Regions from separate parts of the Arthrobacter sp. 05T423 genome, predicted to be linked through region 3. Evidence: riboswitches for the same ligand, from Rfam matches in the RefSeq annotation. Region 3 holds a riboswitch; each other region holds the start of a gene.
The links. A riboswitch is a leader RNA that binds a small molecule or an ion and turns the genes downstream of it on or off. The one in region 3 is predicted to bind cyclic di-AMP.
Positions count from the first base shown of each region.

Region 1 (5,537 bases), on a different contig from region 3:
CCCAAAGCATGAAACGGAACCCATAGATGCACACGGTCAGGATCAGGACAGCAAAGACGCCGTAGGCGAGGCTTAGCGTGACGGCGTTTTGGGGCAGGCCGACCAGGCGATTCGCACCCCCTACCAGCGCGTCCCCTGAACTCCACACGGAAATGGAGAAGAAAGCGAACGCCGTCAGGAGCGACAAGAAGGACCCCACTACGCGGCCGTGCACGCCCAGATGCCCGGACGACGAAACGGCATTGTTCATTCCGTTGGTCGGGCCAAAAACGGCCATCGGGCAAAGTATCAGGCCGCCAACCACGACACCCAGGACCGTGGCCAACAGTGCGTCCTTGAAGGACAGCCCAAAGAGGATGGGAAACGATCCCAGGACCACCGTTGCAAACGTATTTGCGCCGCCGAACACCAGACGGAACAGGTCCAGCGGTTTCGCGGTCCTGTCGACAGCGGGAATCGGTTCGATGCCGTGCTTTTCGACTTCGGTCACGGCAGGGGCTTTGAAATCATTTGTCATGAGATCGCCTTCGGGCTAACGGGCGTCGGAGAAAGATGCTCGTGAACGGCCAGCACGCCGCCAGACTCGGTCCTGGTGAAAATGATGGTCTCCCTCTCGTGAAGGGTCTCTTTGGTGCCGGCAACGTCGATGACGGTCTCGACATCGTGGCTGAAAACGGCGCAAGGGCCGGCGACCTGGATCTGCGCGTTCGAACTTGCGCAGTCTGAGACCCGCCAGCCATCCTCAAGCCAGTTCTGCCACAGGGCGCGGTACTCCCCGCGCGAAGTAAGGCGGTTCGGTTCGGTATAGAAGACGAAGGTCGCGTCAGGTGCGAAACAGTCGAAGTACTCGTCTGTGTCGGTTGCCGCGAAGGCGGTCATCAGCCTCTTCGCTGCTGCCTCAACCTCGGCGGTGGTGATTAGGTCCACGGGAACTCACTCTCGGCGTTGCGTGCAAATTGTCAGCCGTGACGTGTCCCAGCTCACATCCGGTCAGGTTGCCAGTTAACCCGACAGAGTATCCTCCAGTCAACAATTGTTGCTTGCAAGTTACTTTTGTTGCGGACATTCAGCTGCACATAGCCACCTAACGCAGCAGCGGCAGGTGCCGATGCACCCGCCGCTGTTGCGTTATTCCGTTTCGCCGGTTCGGCATTCGCCGTTAGGCACCTACCCGCAGTTAGGCGTTCACCCGCACATACGTGGAGCCGGTGAGCCAGGAGGCCGGGTGCACGATGGTTTCGTTGACGCCGTTCATACCGCTGCTGATGGCCTGCCCGCCGCCGATGTAAACGCCGACGTGCCCGGCGCTGATCATCAGGTCGCCGGGTTGCGGGGCGGAGACGGGTGTTCCGTACTGGTAGAACTGCGCGGGCGCGAGATCACCGACGGACTTGCCGACGGAGCGCAGTGCCTGTTCCACCAGGACGGTGCAATCCTGGGTGGCGCCGAGCTGCGCCCGGGCGGAGGCCACAATGGCGCCGCCGACGCCGCTGGCCGACTGGGTGGCAGCCGCTACCGGAGTGGTTGCTGCTGCGGGCGTTATCGACGCGGAGGCGTTGTATATTCCCATGCCGGTGGGCTCCTGGACGGCCGGGGCTGCGGGCGCAGCAGGAGCCGCAGGGACTGCGGGAGTTGCCGGTACCGCGGGAACTGCAGCTGCGCCCGGCCCCGGGATGAAGATCTGGTCGCCGGGGTAAATGACCGAGGCCAGGGACAGGCCGTTCTCTGCGAGTAGTGCATCGAGGCTGACGCCATGGCGTGCTGCGATGGCACCAAGGGTGTCGCCGGGCACTACGGTGTGCGACGCGCCGGCAACAGCAGATCCTCCGCTTGCCGGGGCGGCCAGCGCCTGGCCAGCGACGGACTGGGCAGTAGCCGCCGGGGCAGTAGCGGCCTGGGCAGCGGCGCTGTCCGGCGTCTCGGGCGCATACGCGCCTGCGTGGGCCGGTGCCCCCGCGCCGAAGAGGAGTCCGGAAGCAACGGCGGCGGCGGCCGCCGGCTTGGCAACCGAGGCGGCGTTGGACTTGAAGGAATACGACAGCCCCTGCAGGGCGATGGACGTCGTGGGGGTAGCGCGATGGCGCGCGGCGGTGGACTTACGTGACATGGTTGATGTGCCTCTCCCATGCCTGCGGGGTGAGCTGTCGGGTTCGGATGGGAGTCACCCGGTCCTGCCCGCCCGTGAGCGGAGCGTCTGGACTTAACCCCAAGGTCTTGGCGTGCAAGGCCGGTAGAAAAGTGGTTCCCCCGTCCCTGCCTGTTGGTCATTGCGAACGGATCCCGGTCAGCGGCAGGGCTCGGCATTCTGCCCGGGAATGCCCTGAGCGGAACCAGGGCACCGGCCGAGGCTATCGCACTCATGCACCAAAAGTCACATTTCGGTAACGGCCGGCGCTTAGGGTGCGGTCAGGAAAGGGGTGCGGAATGCCCCACCTTACAGGGCCTTCACCGCCCCGAGCACCTTCGTCAGGGACTCCTTCGCATCGCCGAACAGCAGGGTGGTCTGCGGCTCGAACATGAGGTCGTTCTCGATCCCGGCGAACCCGGGACGCATGGACCGCTTGAGGAACACCACCTGGCGCGCGTCGGCCACCTCAAGGATCGGCATTCCGTAAATCGGGGAACCGGAGGTGGTCTTCGCGGCGGGATTCACGACGTCGTTCGCGCCCACCACCAGCGCGACGTCGGCGGTGCGGAACTCGGAATTGATCTCGCCCATTTCCTTGAGCGATTCGTAGGGCACATTGGCCTCGGCGAGCAGCACGTTCATGTGCCCGGGCATGCGGCCTGCCACGGGATGAATGGCGAAATCCACGCGGGTGCCCCGGGATTCCAGGGCCTGCGCCAGCTCTGCCGCCGTGTGCTGTCCTTGCGCCACAGCCAGGCCGTAGCCGGGAACGATGATCACGCGCTGCGCGTAGCCCAGCAGCACCGCCACGTCCTCCGGACTGGACGAGCGGACCGGACGGTCGCTCACGGCGGTGGATCCCGCCGTCGAGCCTCCCCGGAACGCGCCGAACAGGATGCCGGCCACGCTGCGGCCCATGGCCGCCGCCATCGCCCGCGTGAGGATGGTGCCCGATGCCCCCACCAGCGTGCCCGCCACCACCAGGAGCACGTTCCCCAGCACCAGGCCGGACGCCGCAACCGCCAGGCCGGTGAACGCGTTGAGCAGCGAGATGACGATCGGCACATCGGCGCCGCCCACCGGCAGCACCAGCAGCACGCCTGCCACCAGGCCCAGCAGCAGGAGCAGCAGCGCCAAAATCAGCGACCCGCCCAGCACGACGGCGGCCGCGGCACCGACGGCGGCGAGCAGCACCGCCCCCATGAGTACCGGCAGCCCGGGGAACACCACCGGGCGCGTGGTCATGAGCTCCTGCAGTTTCGCGAATGTCACGGCGGAGCCGGCAAAGGACACCGCCCCGACAAGCAGGGTAAAGACGACGGCGACACGCACCCAGGCGTCCTCGGCGTGCGGCAGTTCCAGCAGAGCCACGAGGGCGGCGGCGCCGCCGCCCACACCGTTGAACAGCGCCACGAGCTGCGGCATCTGGGTCATCTTGACGCGCCTGGCCACCGGGGCTGCCACGCCGGAGCCGACGACAATGGCGCCGAGGATCAGGGGGACGTTGTCCAGCCGGGTGGAGAAAAAGACGGTGACGACGGCGACCAGCGCTCCGAAGGCGCCGATCAGGTTGCCGCGGCGGGCGGTCCGCGGGGAGTTGAGGCCCTTCAGCGCGAGGATGAAGAAGACGGCGGCCGCCAGGTAGAGGAGCGCGGTGACGTTGGGGTCGAGGAGAGTCACCGTGCTGTCTCCTTGCTGCCGGCCGGCTTGGTCTCGGTCTCGTGTGCCGGCCTATCCGGCTTGCGGCCGCGGAACATCTCCAGCATGCGGTCCGTCACCACAAAGCCGCCCACCAGGTTCGCGGTGGCAAGAACAACCGCCAGCAGCGCCACCGCAAGTACCCAGGGGTGCGTGGCCTGGCCGGCAACGATGATGGCGCCCACCAGGATGATCCCGTGAATGGCGTTCGCGCCGGACATCAGCGGCGTGTGCAGCGTGCTGGAAACCTTCGACACCACTTCGAAGCCGACAAACACCGCAAGCACGGTGATGGTCAGCACGCTGATACCGTCCATCAGACCACCCCTTCGTTTTCCGACGCTTTCTCCGGCCCGTTCTCCAATTCGTCGGCGAGTTCGTTCTCCGCCTCGTCGCCGAGTTGGTCCCCTGATGTGCCGGCTGAAGCGCCGGCAGATGCGTCTCCCGGCGCGTCCGCTCCGGCGAGCGACGCAAGAGCCTCCGCCGTCGGCGGGTGCCGCACCACGCCGTCGTGCGTCAGGCAGGCACCTGCTACCACGTCGTCGTCGAAGTCCGGGGCCACCGTCCCGTCCCTGGTCATCAGGGCCAGCAGGTTGGCGACGTTCTTCGCGTACAGCCGGGAGGCATCTGTGGACATGGCCGACGGCGCGTCCTTAAGGCCGACGACGGTGACCGTCCCCTTTCCGTCGGCAGTGGGGATGTGGACGTCCCGGCCGGGAACGGACCCCTCGACGTTGCCGCCGGACTCCGCTGCGAGGTCTACGACGACTGATCCGGGGCGCATGCCCTGCACCATTTCACGGGTCACCAGGAGCGGGGCATGCCGCCCGGGGACGGCCGCCGTCGTGATCAGTACATCGGCATCGGCGACGTGCGGTGCCAGCAACTGCCGCTGCAGGGCGCCGCGGTCGTCGCTGAGCTCGCGGGCGTACCCGCCAGCCGCCTCCGCAGTCTCCAGGTCCAGTTTGATAAAAGTGCCGCCCATGGACGTGACCTCTTCCGCGGAGGACGGACGGATGTCGTTGGCGGAGACGCGGGCGCCGAGCCGTTTGGCCGTCCCGATCGCCTGCAGGCCAGCCACGCCGACGCCGAGCACCAGCACCCGTGCGGGCGGGACGGTTCCGGCAGCGGTCATGTACAGCGGGAAGAAACGGGGAAGGCGGATGGCGGCTTCGAGGACGCAGCGGTAGCCGGCCACGAGGGCCTGCGAGGATAGGGCATCCATGGACTGGGCACGGGAAATGCGCGGCACGAGTTCCAGCGCGAAGGACGTGACCCCGCCGTCGGCGAGGGCCCTGACCGTGGCGAGTTCGGACGACGGCGAGGCCAGACCCACTGTGACGGCGCCCCGCTTCAGGGCTGTCGCCATCGGAAGTTCCAACGGACGGACATGGGCGAGGATGTCCAGCCCGGCGGGATCGAGATCGGGCACGATGTGGGCCCCTGCCTGGCGGTATTCGTCGTCAGCATGCCCGGCGGAAACACCTGCCCGGGATTCGACCAGCACCTCCAGGCCCAGTCCGGCCAGCTGCTTTACGGTTTCCGGCGTCGCAGCTACCCGCCGTTCGCCTTCCCGGCGCTCCCGCGCAATGCCCAGCTTCACCCGCCACTTCCCTTCCAACGGGTGCAGCGGCTCCTGCTCTGGGGGGTCCCGCCGGGGCGGGACCAACGGAGCGGCAGTGCTGCACGTAGTTGGCTAGAGTCTATGGCC
Region 1 is NZ_JBFTLC010000002.1:153,166-158,702, reverse strand. It holds gene AC1DFE_RS03410 (purine-cytosine permease family protein) at 1-517, opposite strand, end outside; gene AC1DFE_RS03405 (YybH family protein) at 514-927, opposite strand; gene AC1DFE_RS03400 (LysM peptidoglycan-binding domain-containing protein) at 1,178-2,107, opposite strand; cyclic di-AMP (ydaO/yuaA leader) riboswitch at 2,112-2,277, opposite strand; gene AC1DFE_RS03395 (NAD(P)(+) transhydrogenase (Re/Si-specific) subunit beta) at 2,435-3,808, opposite strand; gene AC1DFE_RS03390 (NAD(P) transhydrogenase subunit alpha part 2) at 3,805-4,143, opposite strand; gene AC1DFE_RS03385 (Re/Si-specific NAD(P)(+) transhydrogenase subunit alpha) at 4,143-5,429, opposite strand.
Region 1: it holds a riboswitch for cyclic di-AMP, as region 3 does, so the genes downstream of both, AC1DFE_RS03400 (LysM peptidoglycan-binding domain-containing protein) here and AC1DFE_RS20935 (C40 family peptidase) in region 3, are expected to answer to the same signal.

Region 2 (5,537 bases), on a different contig from region 3:
AGCGCTTCTATGCCGACCTCAAGCGGAAGACGGCCGCCGTGGGCCGCAACCCGGATCACATCAAGATCCTTCCCGGCATTGTGCCGGTGATCGGCTCCACTGTGCACGAGGCGCGGCGGCTGGAGAAGCAGCTCGATGAGCTCATCCACCCCGAGCACGCGCGGAAGCAGCTGGCGGGCGTGTTGCGGGTCTCGCCGGAATCCCTCCCGCTGGATGCGCAGCTGCCCGAGGACCTCCCCTCCGAGGACGCGATTGAGGGCGCCAAGAGCCGGTACACGCTGATTGTGGAACTCGCCCGGCGCGAACGGCTCACCGTCCGGCAGCTCATCGGCAGGCTGGGAGGCGGCCGCGGGCACCGCACCTTCTCCGGAACGCCCGAGCAGGTGGCGGACGCCATCCAGGAGTGGTTTGAGAAGGGCGCGGCGGACGGCTTCAACATCATGCCGCCGGTGCTGCCGTCGGGACTGGACGCCTTCGTGGACCACGTCATTCCGATCCTGCGGTCCCGGGGACTGTTCCGCCGGCACTACACGGGGAATACGCTGCGTGAGCACTACGGCCTGCCCCGGGCCGCCAGCGTGTTCGCCGCTGCGGGCTCCGCTGAGCCGGCGGCTTAGTTCTCCAGCTGCTCCTGAAGAGGCCTGCGGGCCAGCCAGGCAGCGACGATGGCGCCCGAGATGTTGTGCCAGAGGGAGAACACGGCGGACGGCAGGGCGGCCAGCGGGGTGAAGTGTGCGGTGGCCAGCGTCGCCGCCAGGCCGGAGTTCTGCATGCCCACCTCGAACGCGAGGGCCCTGCGCGCCTTGTCGTCCAGGCGGCCCAGCTTGCCGGCCAGGTAGCCGAGGCCGAGGCCGAAGCCGTTGTGCAGCACCACGGCTAGGAACACAATGCCGCCGGCAGCCAGGATCTTGCTGGCGCTTCCCGCCACCACCACCGCCACGATGAGGGAAATTACGACGGCGGATGCCCAGGGCAGCGCCGGCAGCGCCTTGGCGACGAGGTTCTTGAGGAACAGCCGGGCCAGCAGGCCCGCGATCACGGGGAGCAGGACGGTCTTGACGATGTCCAGCATCATGCCGCCGGCGTCGATGGTCAGGAAGGAACCGGCCAGGAACAGCACCAGGACGGGCGTGACCACCGGGGCGATGAGCGTCGAAACGCTGGCGACGGCCACGGACAGGGCAACATCGCCCTTGGCCAGGAACGCCATCACGTTGGAGGCGGTGCCTGAGGGCGCGCAGCCCACGAGGATCAGCCCCACTGCCAGCGCAGGCTCCAGGTGGAGGAGGGTGGCGATCGCCCAGCCGGCGCCGGGCATGATCACGTAGTGCGCCACGATGCCGAGCACCACTGCCCAGGGCCTGCGCGCGACCGCCGTGAAGTCGGGCGGCGTCAGCGTCAGGCCCATGCAGAACATGATGATTCCCAGCAGGTACGGGACCGCCGTGCCCAACGGTTTGAAGGCGCCGGGAAGCAGGAATCCTGCCACGCCAGCGGCGAGCACCAGAAGGGGGAAGACGGTCACCGCGACGCGCGCAATTCTGGCTTCCGCGGCGAGGGCCGGGTTCAGGGGCGCGTCGGCTTCCGCGGCCGGGGAAGCGGATACGGGGTTTTTTGTTGCCTCAAGCATTCAATAATGCTGGCACCGCAGGGGCCCTACGGCCCAGTTCGTGAACTGATGTCTGACAAATGTGTCGTGATGGTGAAATTTCTCCGCGCCACGGCGGGACCCCGGTGGCTCCCGGTGCGATACTGGATTGCACTGGATCGGGATTCAAGGGGACGGGATGATCCTAGACACGGCCACACTGCGGGTCGCCTTCGCGGCTATGGCCCTGATTCTGGCGCTGCTGTTCTACTTTTCCACTTTCCGCAGCACCCGCTCGCCCTACAGCGCGTGGTGGTGCGCCGCCCTGCTCCTGTTCCTCTCCGGCTCGGCGTCCTTTCTCCTCAACGGCACGCCGCAGCAGGTCTGGGCCAATCCGCTGGGCAACGTCCTGCTGGTGTCCGGCGCTGCCGGGGTGTGGGCCGGGGCGCGCTCCCTGCGGAACCTGAGGCACAACCTGTGGCTGTCCGTTGCACTGCCGGTCCTCGCCGGCGCCGCGGCGGCTCTCGACAGTCCGGGATCCAATACCTGGGCAGGCGGTGGCGTCTTCCTGGCGTCGATGGCCGTGCTCATCGGCCTGGCGTCGCACGAGCTGTGGCGGCTGGAACCCGGCTACTCCCGGGTGAGGATCCCCATGGCCATCGCGGCGGGCGGGGTGGCCTTCTTCTACCTGTGCCGTCTGGCGGTGTTCCTCATCGAAGGGCCAGACGGTCCCGTCTTTGCCACCTATTTCGGATCGGCGGTGACCACCATGGTCACCATGGTGCTGCTGGTGGTGGTGTCCTTCAGCATGGCGGGCCTGAGCACCGAGCAGCAGACACGGGCGCTGCGGACGGTCGCTACCCAGGACGGGCTCACGGGCCTTCTCAACCGCGGCGCCTTCCTGGAAGCAGCGGCCGAAGAGCTGGACCGCAGCAAGGCCGCCAACAGCGGAGGCTCACTGATCCTGGCGGACCTGGACCACTTCAAGTCGGTCAACGACACCTTCGGCCATGCGGCCGGTGATCTTGCGCTCCAGGCCTTTGCCGAGGCGTGCGGCGCGTCGGCCCGGTCCACGGACCTTGCCGGGCGCTACGGGGGTGAGGAGTTCATCCTCCTGCTCCCCGGTGCCGGCCCGAAGAGCGCGGAAATCATCGCGGCCGAAATCAGCAGGAGGCTGGCGGAACAGCACATTCCGGAGTTGCTGCGGATGCCGACCGTCAGCTACGGCATTTCCATCTACAACGCGGAAACCGCCGACCTCGACGAAGTGATCGCCGCTGCCGACGTCGCGCTGTATGAAGCGAAGTCACAGGGGCGGAACCGCACGGTCAGGGGCTAAACGGGTCGGTGGTTGTCTGTCCCTGCTGCCGGCAGGCACCGGATCCGGAATGCATGGGGGACAAGCCGGATCCGGCGATCCTGACTCGCAGCCGGAGACTGCGGTCTTTCATCAGGCATAGCCAGTGTGTTCCGCCATCCTTGGAGAAAGGTGGGGGCACCTTGGGATAGCCGTGTTCCGCCGCCCCCAAGGCAGCGGAACACGGCGGTTTGTTTAGCCCTGCTTAGGCCGCGCGCACGAAGGTGACGGGGCCCGTGGCGGTGAGCCAGGACAGCGGGTGGGCCATGGTGGCGTTGATGCCGTTCATGCCGCCGCTGACGACCTTGCCGCCGCCGGCGTAGATGGCCACGTGGCCGGACTGGACCACCATGTCGCCGGGCTGCGGGGTGGAGACGACCTTGCCGTAGCTCAGGAACTGCATCGGCGCGAGGTCACCCACATGGATTCCGGCGGCGCCGAGGGCCTTTTCCACCATGGCGGTGCAGTCCTGCGTGATGCCGATCTGGGCGTAGGCTGACGCCAGCATCGCGGCGTTGACGCCCGCCGCCGCCTTCACGGGCGTCTTCGGGGCGGGAGCCGCGGCCTTGACTGTGATCTTCGGTGCGGGTGCGGCCGGCGCAGCTGCAGCCTTGGGAGCCGCGGCAGGTGCCACGGGTGCGGCGGCAGGTGCCGCTGCCTTCTTCGCGGCCGGCTTGACGGCAGGCTTTGCGAAGACGGGCGCTGCCGCCACGGGAGCCGGCGCCGACTTGACCGCGGGGCGTTCGAACTCGATCTTGACGCTGGAGGCAGCGTTCAGGGGTACCTGAGTCTGGTTGGCCGTCACAGCGGCGGCCGGAGCCTTCGTCTGCTGGGCCGGAGCGTTGGCGGCATTGGCTGCGACGCTGCCGGTGAAGGCGAGGCCGGATGCTGCAAGGATGGCCGCAGCACGGCGGCCAGAAATAAAGCGGAACGACATGAAGAAGCCTCTCCCGGTGCCTGCGAGGTGAGCTGTCGGATTCGGATGGGAGGCACCCGGCCGCTGTCCTGAGCGTGGTCAGGAACTGCGCGGCTTCACCCCAAGGCCCGCTTCAAGCGGGCCGAAAAGTGGTTTCCCCGTCTCTGCCGGACATGGGTAATCGAATGGTTCCTCGGGCTGCGGCAGAGTTAGGCAATCAGCGCGGGAGTGCCTCCTCGGTGAAAAAGGCACGTTTTCCACCGTACGGGAGGCTTCGCCCAATGTCACATTAAGGTAACGGGGCCGTGTCGTTCATGTCCCGTTGGCCCACGTCATGTATGGAATTAGGCATTGATTGGTGTGTCGAACCTCACTCTCCTGTCTCTAGCCTGCCAGCACTCTATTTCTTGGTCTGGCGGTAGCGCTCGATCTGCCTCAGCCGCCGCAGGAGGCTGTCGCGCCGCGGGTGGGGGACGGCGTCGGGCGCCTCTGCGGTGAGGTCGATGTGCTTAGTGCCGTACTGCCACAGCAGGAGGTCATCCAGCAGGCGGTCCGGGCCGGGGGAGTAGCGGTGGTCAAGGGCCCTGCGGACCTCGGTGATCCGGTTGGCGCTGAGTAGTCCAGCGAGTTGGACGGTCTGCTTGAGTCCGTGGGCCGCCAGGAGTTCGGCCGCCCATCCCCAGTCATCATCTACTTTCCGGTCCACATGGGGGAGCAGGGCGCGCCAGACATCGCGGATGCGGTTGGGCGTGAGCTGCGCCGCGCCCTCGCCCTCCATGTCCCAGTAGCTGCGGACCTCCTCGTACCGTTCGTGCAGGTCGGCGAAGGCGGTCTCCACGGTCTCCAGCATGGCGGCGGTGGCCGTGAACTGGCGGTCGAAGTGCGGCGTCCACGCCCGCGGGTCCTCGGCCTTGAACCGGATGTCGTGCTCGATCTCGCTCCAGGCGTGCGCGAACACGGTGCGGATCTGGCATTCGAAGAAGTAGCTGCCGTTGGGCTGGACCTCGGGGTTGAAGACCTGCTGGTAGTTCTTCACCACGTCGTTCTGGATGGTGCGCAGGATCAGGTGCCGGCTGGAATAACCGTAGGTTCCGGATTCGATGGAGCCGATGTCCTTTTCGCGGTCCCCCCGGCAGTCGAAGAGGTGCCGCTGGCGTTTGATCAGGTTGGCCACCATGGCATTTTCAGCCGGCAGCTTGGTGATGACGCGGACGCCCACCATGTCGTTGAGGGTGCGGAACGGGTCCGGGAATTTCAGCAGCCGCTGCCCGCCCTCTTCCAGCGGTTCGTCGGTCCGGGAGATCTTTTCCCGGAAGGAGTCCACCGATTTGGTCCGGCCGGTCACGAACAGCGGGGTGACCTCGGTGTCCTTGAGCATGCTCCGCAGTATCTGCATGGTCTCCCGGGTGACCAGCTTCAGGGCAGGCCGGACGCGCTCATAGAGTTCCACGTTTTCCTGCACGGAGTCGCGCTGAGTGACGTCCAGGCGATCCCAGTTGCTTGCCATGCCTCCAAACTATCAAGACGGTGCGCAGCAGCGCCGGTGACACCCGCGCCACTGCAGCCCCTTCCGCCCCACGGAAGCGGCGTCCCTGTAGGCTCGGCACATGGCTGTTGTGCGCCGTCGTGCCCTGCAACCCCGGATGCCGGGAACACGGGAGGCGGCAAGGAGGGGC
Region 2 is NZ_JBFTLC010000037.1:10,582-16,118, reverse strand. It holds gene AC1DFE_RS20650 (LLM class flavin-dependent oxidoreductase) at 1-617, shown strand, start outside; gene AC1DFE_RS20645 (bile acid:sodium symporter family protein) at 614-1,630, opposite strand; gene AC1DFE_RS20640 (GGDEF domain-containing protein) at 1,788-2,927, shown strand; gene AC1DFE_RS20635 (NlpC/P60 family protein) at 3,151-3,882, opposite strand; cyclic di-AMP (ydaO/yuaA leader) riboswitch at 3,886-4,051, opposite strand; gene AC1DFE_RS20630 (GTP pyrophosphokinase) at 4,262-5,368, opposite strand.
Region 2: it holds a riboswitch for cyclic di-AMP, as region 3 does, so the genes downstream of both, AC1DFE_RS20635 (NlpC/P60 family protein) here and AC1DFE_RS20935 (C40 family peptidase) in region 3, are expected to answer to the same signal.

Region 3 (5,537 bases):
CCGGCCGCATCGCCACGCCGTCGATGACTAGCCGTCCGCCGAGTTCAGCCACGGCACGCCTGAAATGGTCGGTTCCGGAGCGGCCCGTGCCGCCGGTGGTGATGACGACGTCGGCCGGCAGGTTTAGTGCCTCAGGGATGCCTGAGTCCTCGAGGCCCACCAGCCATTCCCTATAGCCGTCCCCGATGCGGGCCTGCTGACGGCACAGGCCGCCCAGCATCTCCACGACCGCGGCCAGCTGGGGTCCGAAGGTGTCGCGCACCCGCCCGGGCCCGGGCAATCCGTGGTCCACCACCTCGGAGCCTGTCAGCAGCAGCTTCACCACCGGCTTGCCGAGGACCTCCACCTCGTCGTACGCGGCCAGGGCAGCGAGTGCCACATGGGCGGGATTCAGCACGATACCCGCCCGCACCAGAACATCCCCCGCGGCCGCTTCCTCTGCGGCCTTCCGGATGTGCTGGCCGTTGCGGGGTTCGCCGGGCCGGGCGGTACCTCCCAGCGTCAGGACGGGCAGCCCGTCCTCGTCCGTGGAGATCACGCCGCTCTCGGTGCGCAGCACTGCCTTGGCGCCTGGCGGAATTAGTCCGCCTGTGACGATCACGCTCGCCTGGTGCGGAGCCAGCCGCTGCCCTGGCTCGGCCAGGATCCACGGCCCGCTTCCGTTAACGGCCCAGCCGTCCATGGCGGACGACGCGTAGTGGGGCATGTCCTGCCGGGCGGTAATGTCCGCGGCCAAAGTCCGGCCCACTGCGTCGCGCAGCGGCACAGGTGCGGCAGGTATCGGGGCAGCACAGTCGAAGGCGGCCTGCCGGGCCTCCTCCCAGGTGTGCGCCAAATGCCTGGCCGGCGTGGCCGGATCCCCCGGCGAATCCGGCTCGTCCGCAGCGGCCCGTTCCCCTGCCGCGTCAGGCTCCGCTGTCGCGGCGGAGTCGGCGTCGGAGTCGGTTGCGTCTGTCGCGGCGGGTTCGTCGCCGGCAACGGTTGCATCGTCCGCGGCAGCTGCGTCCCCGGAAGTGGTCAGGTCGTCAGAGCGGCGCTCGGGCGCTGCGGTCATTCCCCCGGTGTCCCGCTGGGCGCCGATGTTCCGGCCGTGCCTCCGGCCGGGGTCGATGCCGCAGCCTGCGCCTCATTGGCCGTGTAGGCCTTGGCAACGGTGCGCGCCACGTCCATGGCTTTCTGCATGGCGTGCACGTCCGGTGCCTGGCCCGAAGCGCAGCCGAGGCCGGCGGCGAGCCCCGCAATGAAGGTGGTGAGAGGCGCGGCGGGACGCACTACGGAGTGCGCAGCCACTCCCGCGACGGACAGCACCTCGTTGATGTCCACGTCCACATCCTCGAGCTCAAAGGCCCGCAGCAGCAGACGGCACCACTCCTCAAGTGTTTCGTCCTGGCTTTTCATGCCTGCCTCCAAATCCACGGCGGCCCGGAACGCGGCTCATTGCTCCCGGACAGCGACTCCTAACGCGGCCGCGTCATCCCAGGTGTCCACGTCATCCGTGGAGCCGGCGGGGACAACCACAGCCTGCACGTCAAGACTAGCAAGGAGGGCGAAAACTGACCCGTGGACCAGGGCGTTGCGTGCGGCAGCCTCTCCCACGGCACGCGCCAGCGCCGCCGCGCCGTAGAAACCAGCCAGCGGCTGCAGCCGGCCGTCCGCCGATGCCGCGATGACGCCGTCGGCGGACGCGCCCGGGAGGGCGTCCCGAAGAACGCGCACGGCATCACCCACATGCGGCATGTCGCACGCGAGGACCAGGACCATGTCCGCCGGCCCCGCACTCCGGAGCGCTGCAACCCCGGCAGCGATCGCCGCTGCCGGGCCGGCAAACGGCGGATCCTCACGGGAGGTGAGCACGCCGCCCGGAAGGCCCCCGGTCTCTGGCCCCACCACAACCGTGTGCCCGGCATCCGCGGCTGCCGCGAGTGATCGCTCAAGGAGGGTGCCGCCGTCGAACATCAGCGCAGACTTGGGCGTGCCGCCCAGTCGCGAGGAGCGGCCGCCGGCCAGGATTATTGCGTCAAAGTCCACACACCCAGCGTAATCCTGTGAGGCTCAGGCCGGGGTCAGGCTGCTCTTTCGGGAAGCAGGAACGGATCCCACGCCGGTGTGGGCTTCTCCAGTTCCTTGATCTGCCACATGGTGCCCACCGGCGGAGCCGGGTCAAACCGGAGCTTCCACCCCATTTCACCGGGCGTGTGGTCACCCTTGACGTTGTTGCACCGGAGGCAGGCGGCGACGAGGTTCTCCCAGGAGTCCGCACCGCCCCGGGATTTGGGCTGGACATGATCTATGGTGTGGGCTGCCTTGCCGCAGTAGGCGCACCGGTGGCCGTCGCGGCGAAGCACGCCGCGCCTGCTCACCGCGGTGATCATGTTGTACCGGGGGCGGATGTAGCGGTTGAGGAGAATCACGGACGGACGGCCCATGATGTCCTGCGGCCCGACGACAGGATCGTCGCCTTCGGCCACCACGCTTGCCTTTCCGGTGAGCACAAGGACCAGCGCCCGGCGGAAGGTCACTACCGCCAGCGGTTCATATCCAGCATTAAGAACGAGAGTGCGCATGCACATACCTCTTCACGGCCGCACCCGGCAGAGGCCCGAGGGCCGGCTGCCCTCTGCATGTCCGGGCTATGGATCGACACCATAAGAGTAAACACTCAGTAGGCAGATGAGCGAATCGAGCGCAAGCATCGCCCTGGTGTGTCGCCCAATTAGTCATGCAGGGAAGGCAAAAAGAGGACCCCCGCCAGTTGGCGGGGGTCCTCCGTAATGCTTGGGATATCTTAGCCGCCGACGCGGATGAAGACCGGGCCGGAGCCGACGTTCACGCTGAACAGTGCGGTGGTTCCGCCGTTCCAGCCGCCGTGGACGGCCATGCCGTTGCCGACGTAAACAGCGATGTGGGCCAGGCCCATGCCGCCGTTCTGGTAGTAGGCGAGGTCGCCCGGCCGAGCTTCAGCAGCGCTGACGGTGCGGCCGAGGGACAGGTAACCTGCCGGCCAGCCGTGGTAGTGGATGCCAACGGCAGCCAGGGCGTTGGTGGCCAGGGCGGTGCAGTCCTGCGAGACGCCGAGCTGGGCGTAGGCAGCAGCTGCAATCGCAGCGCCGCGGCCGCTGGCGGCGGTCGTCGACGCTGCCGGGGCAGCAGTATCGACGGCGGCTGTGGCCTGAACTGCCGGTGCGGCGTCTGCAACCGGTGCAGCGTCAACGGCGGGGGTGGATTCCTGGACCTTGACAACAGGCTTGGGGGCCTCGACGACGGGAGCCGGTGCAGTGGAGACGGCCGGCTTCTCGTAGGAGATGGCGATGCTGGAAGCAGCGGAGATGGTGGCCGGCGCAGCGGACTGGACCTCCAGCGTGGAGGCCGGAGCGGATTCGCGCTGAACGTTGGCCTCAGCAGCGTTGGCGGCGATGCCGCTGGTCAGGACAAGACCGGAAGCAGCAGCGATAACTGCGGCCTGGCGGCCCACACCACCGGCGTTGTCGCCGACGGCCTTGGCAATGACGGCCAGCGAGTTGGTCTTGGTGACCTCGGCGCGGTGGCGTGCAATGGTCGCACGTGTAGTCATTTAAAATTTCTCTCTTTCGTATTCCACGGACCGCGGTAGCAGGACGTGGGTTATCGACGCGCCGGCATCTTGGGGGTAAGCCGGCCCGTCTCGAATGGGATTCTTAGCGAAGGGTGTAAAAAGCGGACGTGCCCGTTGCGGTCACCGGGAGCAGGAGCGTGCCGTCCGAGGGGTTCAGCGCGCTGATCATCATGCCGTTGCCGACGTAGATGCCCACGTGGGCGCCGCCGTTCTGCATGACCAGGTCGCCGGGAGCAGGCGTGGAGGTGGGCTTCATGGCGTTCCACGCGTTGACGCGGGGAATGCTGATGCCTGCCTGAGCGTAGACCCACTGAGTGAAGCCGGAGCAGTCCCAGCCGTCGGGGGTGGTGCCACCCCACACGTAGGGGTGACCGATGCCGGTGTACGCGATGGCGGCCAGTCCGGCGGCTGCGGCGGAGGCCGCACCATCGGTGGACTTGGCGGTGACGGCCTTGGCAGCACCGGCGTTCTCGTCGCTGGTCTGGCCTGCGTCGCCCGCCTTGCTGTCATCGCTCGACTGAGCGGCGACGGTTTCGACGACCGGGGCTGCCACGGTGGTGACAGCAGGACGCTCGAAGGAGACAGTGGCGGTGGGCGCGGCGGTCACAGCGAGCTGCGCGGCCTGGGTTCCGGTCTCCGAAGAGGCGGAAACACCAATGTTGGCGTCGGCTGCGTTGGCCGGCATGCCAACGCTCAGGATGAGACCTGAAGCAGCCGCGATGACAGCTGCCTGGCGACCTACTGTGCCGGCATTGGCGCTAACCGCCTTGGACACGGAGTCCAATGGGTTCATACGAACCGTTTGCGCGCGGTGGCGCGCGGCATTGTGGCGTGAAGACACGAAGGTAGCCTCTCCCAATGCCTGCGAGGTGAGCTGTCGGATTCGGATGGGAGTCACCCGGCCACTCTGCTTCCTGGGAAGCTTTGCGACTTAACCCCAAGGCCTTCTTGCGAAGACCAAAATTGGTTCCCCCGCCCCTGCCAGACGATGTAATGCGAACGGACCTTGAGCGGTGGCAGAGTTAGGCAATCCACTCAAGAGCGTCAACTTCGGAAAAGTTGACGCGGTTTAGACGGTACAGCAGTTCGGAACGAATGTCACATTCAGGTCACGGCGTGTCACAGGAATGAGAGTGCTCCATCGACTTGGCTTAAAGCCAGCCCATGGGGTCAACGACATCCCCGTTGACCATCACCTCGAAGTGGAGGTGGCAGCCGGTGGAAGCGCCTGTGGTCCCGCTGAGGGCAATCACTTCGCCGCGGGTCACCTTCTGTCCAACCTGAACGCTGGAGGACGACAGGTGGTTGTACGTGGTTTCGAGGCCATTGCCGTGGTCGATCACCACGCGGTTGCCTCCCCCGTACGGATGCCAGCCCGAGAAGGTGACCTTGCCACTGGCCGCAGCGAGCACTTGCGTCCCGCACTGGGCAGCGAAGTCCTGGCCGCGGTGGAACTCGCCGGCTCCGCCGGTGATCGGGCTGACCCGGTAACCGAACGGCGAGGACTTGACCAGCGTGGTCAGCGGACCTCCCAGGGTGCCCAGCGATGCCGACCGGCTGATGCTGCCGGCCGACTGGGCACTCAGGAGTTGCTTCAGCTTTCCGTCCGGGTCACCAGTGGTGGCTACGGAGGTGCGGCTGAAGTCAATCTTGGCGGCCGCTTCGGCCGAGACTTTGGGCTGGGCCAGCGAGGCGGCAGATGAGGACGCCCCTCCCTGCTGGTCACCGGCAGCCAGGACCGGGCTGGTCGCCGGGACAGTAACGGTCAGCAGCAAGCCGGTGGCGGCGAGGGCTACGCCGGCCTTCTGCCCAACGCCACTGGCCGAGGCGAAGTCCGTAACCTGTCGGAACGGACCCCGGCGCCGGCGGCGCGCTTCGCGCTGGGCGTCCCGGGGACGGTCCGCGGCAATGGCCTCCGCGAGGCGCGGCTCCGAAGCGGGACCGG
Region 3 is NZ_JBFTLC010000038.1:23,189-28,725, reverse strand. It holds gene AC1DFE_RS20960 (molybdopterin molybdotransferase MoeA) at 1-1,054, opposite strand, end outside; gene AC1DFE_RS20955 (DUF6457 domain-containing protein) at 1,051-1,398, opposite strand; gene mobA (molybdenum cofactor guanylyltransferase) at 1,435-2,028, opposite strand; gene AC1DFE_RS20945 (HNH endonuclease) at 2,064-2,564, opposite strand; gene AC1DFE_RS20940 (NlpC/P60 family protein) at 2,786-3,571, opposite strand; gene AC1DFE_RS20935 (C40 family peptidase) at 3,675-4,385, opposite strand; cyclic di-AMP (ydaO/yuaA leader) riboswitch at 4,438-4,607, opposite strand; gene AC1DFE_RS20930 (M23 family metallopeptidase) at 4,744-5,537, opposite strand, start outside.

Region 4 (5,537 bases), on a different contig from region 3:
GACGAGCCGAGCCTCTCCGAGCTCATGAGCATGGGCCTGCGCATGGCCGGCTGGTCGGCGGCTGTCGCTGCCGACGGCCCCGAGGCCGTGAAGCTCGCCAAGGAGTTCCGCCCTGACGTGCTGGTGCTTGATGTGATGCTTCCCGGGTTCGACGGCGTGGAGCTTCTGGGCAGGATCCGTGCCTTCGCGCCGGAGGTCCCGGCCCTGTTCCTCACCGCCAAGGACGCAGTACAGGACCGCATCGTGGGCCTCGCCGCGGGCGGCGACGACTACGTCACCAAGCCCTTCAGCATGGAGGAGGTCCTGCTGCGGTTGCACCGGCTGGTCCAGCGCTCCGGCGTCGCCGCCATGGATTCCGCCGAGCTCGTGGTGGGCGACCTCGTCCTGAACCTCGACACGCGTGAAGTCACCCGCGCCGGTGACGAGCTGCAACTGACAGCCACCCAGTTCGAGCTGCTCCGCTACCTCATGGAAAACCCCAAGCGCGTGGTCAGCAAGGCCCAGATCCTGGACCGGGTGTGGAACTACGACTTTGGCGGCCAGGCCAATATCGTCGAACTGTACATTTCCTACCTGCGCAAGAAGGTGGATGCCGTGCACGCGCCGATGATCCACACGGTCCGCGGCGCGGGCTATGTCATCAAGCCGGCCGAGTAGGCCGTGGCAAAACTTTCCGGTGCCACCCCTACCCAGCGCAGAAGCTGGGTGAAGCCGGACACGTGGCACCTCCGCACCCGGCTTGTCCTCGTTGCCATGGCGCTCCTGGTGGCCATTTGCGGCGCGATTGGCCTGTTCAGCTACGCCTCGATGGACTCCTATTTGACCCAGCAGCTGGACAAGCAGCTCACGGAGGCGGCCCACCGCTCCAGCGAGTTCGGCCGGCCGCCGCTCGGCAACCCGGGCACCAAGCCCGATCCCCTGGGGGCACGCGGCCAGCGGGTGGGCACTGTAACCGCCCGGATCGAGGACGGCACCGTCATCAGCGCCGGTTTCATTGCAACCGACGCCACCGTCGCCTCGCTGTCCGCCCGGGATGACCAGGTCCTCCTGGAGCTCCGCCGCGACGGTGTGCCCGTTGAACGCACGCTGTCCTCGGGCACGTACCGGCTTGTGGCCGCCCAAGCGCCTTACGGAGACGTCATCGTCACCGGGCTCCCGCTCGCGGAAAAGCAGAACACCCTGACGTCGCTCCTTTGGACGATCACCATCGTCTCGCTGGGCGGACTCGTACTGATCGGCCTGGCAGGGACGGTGCTCATCCGCCGCACCATGAAACCGCTGGAGCAGCTCTCCGAGGTAGCCACCCAGGTTTCGCGCCTGCCGCTGGACGCCGGTGAGGTTGCACTCGCCGTCCGCGTCCCGCCGTCGAACGCCCATCCCGGAACCGAAGTGGGCAGCGTGGGGCACGCCCTGAACCAGATGCTGGACAACGTCTCCAACGCGCTGGAAGCGCGGCAGGAAAGCGAAATGAAGGTGCGGCAATTCGTGGCGGACGCCTCGCACGAGCTCCGGACGCCGCTCACGGCCATCCGCGGCTACACCGAGCTGATGCGCATGACCGAAAAGTTCACTCCGGACGGCCAGCGATCCCTCGCACGCGTGCAGAGCCAATCCGAGCGCATGACCGCCCTGGTGGAGGACCTCCTGCTGCTCGCCCGGCTCGACGAGGGCCAGCCCCTCAAGGTCAGCGACGTGGACCTGACGCAACTGGTGATTGAGACCGTCAGCGACGAAAAAGTCATGGCGCCGGACCGGGCCTGGCACCTCGATCTTCCCGAGGAACCCGTATCGGTTCGGGGCGACGCCTCGCAGCTGCACCAGGTGTTGGTCAACCTGCTCTCGAATGCGCGCAAACACACACCGCCCGGGACCACGGTGACCACCGGCGTCATGCGCTCAGCGGACGGCAGTGCTGTGATTACAGTCACGGACGACGGCGCCGGCATCCCTCCCGAATTCGTGGACAAGGTCTTCGCGCGCTTCGCCCGCGCGGACGCGTCACGTGCGACGCCGTTGCCGGCGCCCCTGGCGCCTGCAACCGCAGCGGCGAAAGGCCCTGCCCGCGGCGGCGCAAGCGCAGGAACGGCCCTGCAAACCCCGGCCTCGCAGGGGGAACCGGGGATTGCCTCCGCAGAGGGAACCAGTGGCTTGGGCCTGTCCATTGTGCAGTCCATAGTGGAGGCGCATGGCGGCACGGTGGAGGTCACCTCCCGGCCCGGACGGACAGAGTTCGCCGTCCGGCTGCCCGCGCAAGGCGCCGCGCCGTTGTCGTGATGCCCGTTACCTAAATGTGACTTAATCAGAAGCCTCCTGTACCGTCGATATGGTGCGGCCGCCACTAGGACCGCATCTCCGGATTGACGCCCAGCTCTGCCGCTTCCCGGATTCCGCTAGATCAGGCAGAGGCGGGGGAACCAGAGTCCCGGGCTTTTCGCATCAGCCCTTGGGGTGAAGCCGACACGTGAATTTTCCGTGCGGCCGGATGACCTCATCCGAACCCGACAGCTAACTCCGCAGGTGTTGAGAGGCAATCCACCATGTCTGAATTTAAGGCTCAGGCGCGCCCTGAACGCGCCTCCCATAAGTCTGGCCGCACGACTTCACGCGACAGCATTTCCCGGCACCGCGCCGAGCCGGCCCGTCCTACGACTGCATTGGGCCGCTTCACTGCAAGCCTTCCGTCCTTTGGGCGCCGGGCAGCCGTCCTGACCACTGCCGCCGCCGTGCTCCTTGGCGTCGGTGCCGCAGGCCACGCGGCCGACCAGGCCGCGCCTTCCGCCGCCGCGACGGCGGCGGCCACAGCCGACGCCGGACAGGCGCTGAACTTCGACAAGACGCTGATCTCCGCCTTCCCGGCCCCGGCCGGGGCGACCATCGCCCCGCAGTCTGCCACCAAGGCCGCGCCGAAGGTTGCAGCCAAGACCGCCGCACCCAAGGCAGCCGCCAAGGCCGCTCCGAAGGCGGCGGTGGCGAAGGCGGCTCCCGTTGCCAAGGCCGCCCCGGTTGCCAAGGCCAGGGTTGCCGCCAAGGTTGCCCCCGCGAAGGCCGCGGCGCCCGTTGCCCTGAATGATCCTGCCGGCGCGCAGGCCTACGCGGCCAGCAAGCTGGGCTCCTTCGGCTGGTCCGCTGACCAGATGCAGTGCCTGCACCGGCTCTGGACCAAGGAATCGGAATGGCGCACCACGGCCACCAACGCCAGCAGCGGCGCCTACGGCATCGTCCAGTCCCTGCCCGCCGAAAAGATGGCGACCGCCGGGGCGGACTACCGCACCAACTACCGCACCCAGATCAACTGGGGCCTGGACTACATCAAGGAGCGCTACGACTCCCCGTGCGGCGCGCTGAACTGGCACCTCGCCCACAACTGGTACTGACAGGTTGCCGCAGCCGAACCGGCTGACGGCGCGCATTTCTGCACCGCTTAAGGGTGCCCGGGGCCCCGGATCCGCCAGGATCCGGGGCCCTTCGGCGTCCCGGCACCATCTGCGCCCGGCAAAGTGGTGCAGAAATGCGGCGCAACTCCGAAAGGACGCTGCTTGGTTCCGGCGGCCGGCGAGCGCCGATTTAACTTCCACAGCCCCTGCACAGCTTCGCCCTAAAACCCTCATAACAGCGGCCGCCACTGTTGATGCATGACCATCACCGACCAGGCCTCCGGAACCCAGCCGCACCCACCGCTGCACACCCCGCCGTACGTGCTCCACGGAGCCCACGCGGCCGGACAACCCCCGGTGCACGCGCCCCTGAGGCACCCCCGGCGGTCGCCCATCGACACCTCCGTCGCGGTACCGGTCCTGGACGTCACCATCCCGGTCTACAACGAGGAACGCGACCTGGAGGAGTGCCTACGCCGGCTCCACGCCTACCTGCGCGGCACCTTCCCGCACTCGTTCCGCATCACCGTCGCGGACAACGCGAGCACCGACGGCACGCTCAAGGCCGCCGAGCGCGTCGCCCGGGAGCTCCGCGAGGTCACGGTGGTGCACCTCGAGGAGAAGGGCCGCGGCAACGCCCTGCGGAAGGTCTGGCTGGCTTCGCCGTCGCCGGTCCTTGCGTATATGGACGTGGACCTCTCCACCGACCTGGCCGCGTTGGATCCCCTCCTGGCCCCACTGATCTCCGGCCACTCGGACCTCGCCATCGGCACGCGGCTCACCCGCAACTCCCGGGTGGTCCGCGGGCCGAAGCGCGAATTCATCTCCCGCAGCTACAACTTCATGCTGCAGTCCCTGATGGGCGCCCACTTCAGCGACGCGCAGTGCGGCTTCAAGGCCATCCGCGCCGACATCGCGCAGCAGATCCTCCCGCACACCGTGGACACTGCATGGTTCTTCGACACCGAGCTCCTGGTCCTCGCCGAACGCTGCGGCCTCCGCGTCCACGAGGTGCCGGTGGACTGGACGGACGACCCCAATTCCAGCGTGGACATCGTCCAGACAGCCCTTTGCGACGTCCGCGGCATGGCCCGGCTCAGCAAGGCCATGGTCACCGGCCGCATCCCCGTCGCCGAACTCCGTGCCGCCCTGGCCCGCGGCCCTCTCCCCGCAGCTTCCCGCAGCCAGGAGCAGAGCCCGGGCGGCAGCCTGTTCGGCCAGCTGGTACGGTTCGGCACCATCGGTGTGGCCTCCACCCTCGCGTATCTGGTCCTCTTCTACCTCTGCCGCAACCTGATGGACCCGCAGCTCGCCAACCTGCTGGCCCTGCTCACCACGGCCGTGGCCAACACCGCGGCGAACCGTCGCTTCACGTTCGGCATCGCCGGCAACAGCGACGCAGCCCGCCACCACTTCGAGGGGCTGCTGGTCTTCGGGATCGGGCTTGCCCTCACGTCGGGTGCTCTCGCCCTGGTTCACGGCGGAGCGCTGGCGGGAGGCACGACGCCGGACCGCTGGCTTGAGCTGGCCACCGTCACCGCCGCGAACCTTGCGGCCACCGCGCTGAAGTTCCTGCTGTTCCGGCTCTGGGTTTTCCGACGGCGGCAGGTCCCCACCAGCTCTCCCGCAGATCCTGCCGCCTCCGAGGCATCCCTCCCGCACGCATCCGGCCCGACCACAGAAATGGCACAGTCATGAGCACCACCGCCACTCCCCCCAACGAGACAACGGACCAGGCGATCGACCAGTCGACGGCGCGCCCGTCGGCGAATGCCGCGCAGACCGCGCCACCCGCGTCGGCCGCTCCGGAGCGAAACCGCAGGACCGGCAGGGCATCGCGCCTGCTGCAGGGCAACCAGCCCCGCTGGATCCGCCCCTCGGCGGCAGCGCTCCTGGCGTTCAACGCCGTCCTGTACCTGTGGAACCTCGAAGCCACGGGATACGCCAACTCCTTTTACGCAGCAGCCATCCAGGCAGGCACGAAGGACTGGACGGCGCTTTTGTTCGGCTCCCTCGATGCCGGAAACGCCATCACGGTCGACAAGCCCCCTGCGGCCCTGTGGATTCCCGCCCTCGCGGGCAGGGTCTTCGGATTCTCGCCACTGAGCATGCTGGTGCCGCAGGCACTCATGGGCGTGGCCGCCGTCGGACTCCTTTACCTCA
Region 4 is NZ_JBFTLC010000003.1:11,966-17,502, forward strand. It holds gene AC1DFE_RS03865 (response regulator transcription factor) at 1-657, shown strand, start outside; gene AC1DFE_RS03870 (sensor histidine kinase) at 661-2,274, shown strand; cyclic di-AMP (ydaO/yuaA leader) riboswitch at 2,369-2,532, shown strand; gene AC1DFE_RS03875 (aggregation-promoting factor C-terminal-like domain-containing protein) at 2,538-3,374, shown strand; gene AC1DFE_RS03880 (bifunctional glycosyltransferase family 2/GtrA family protein) at 3,633-5,072, shown strand; gene AC1DFE_RS03885 (glycosyltransferase family 39 protein) at 5,069-5,537, shown strand, end outside.
Region 4: it holds a riboswitch for cyclic di-AMP, as region 3 does, so the genes downstream of both, AC1DFE_RS03875 (aggregation-promoting factor C-terminal-like domain-containing protein) here and AC1DFE_RS20935 (C40 family peptidase) in region 3, are expected to answer to the same signal.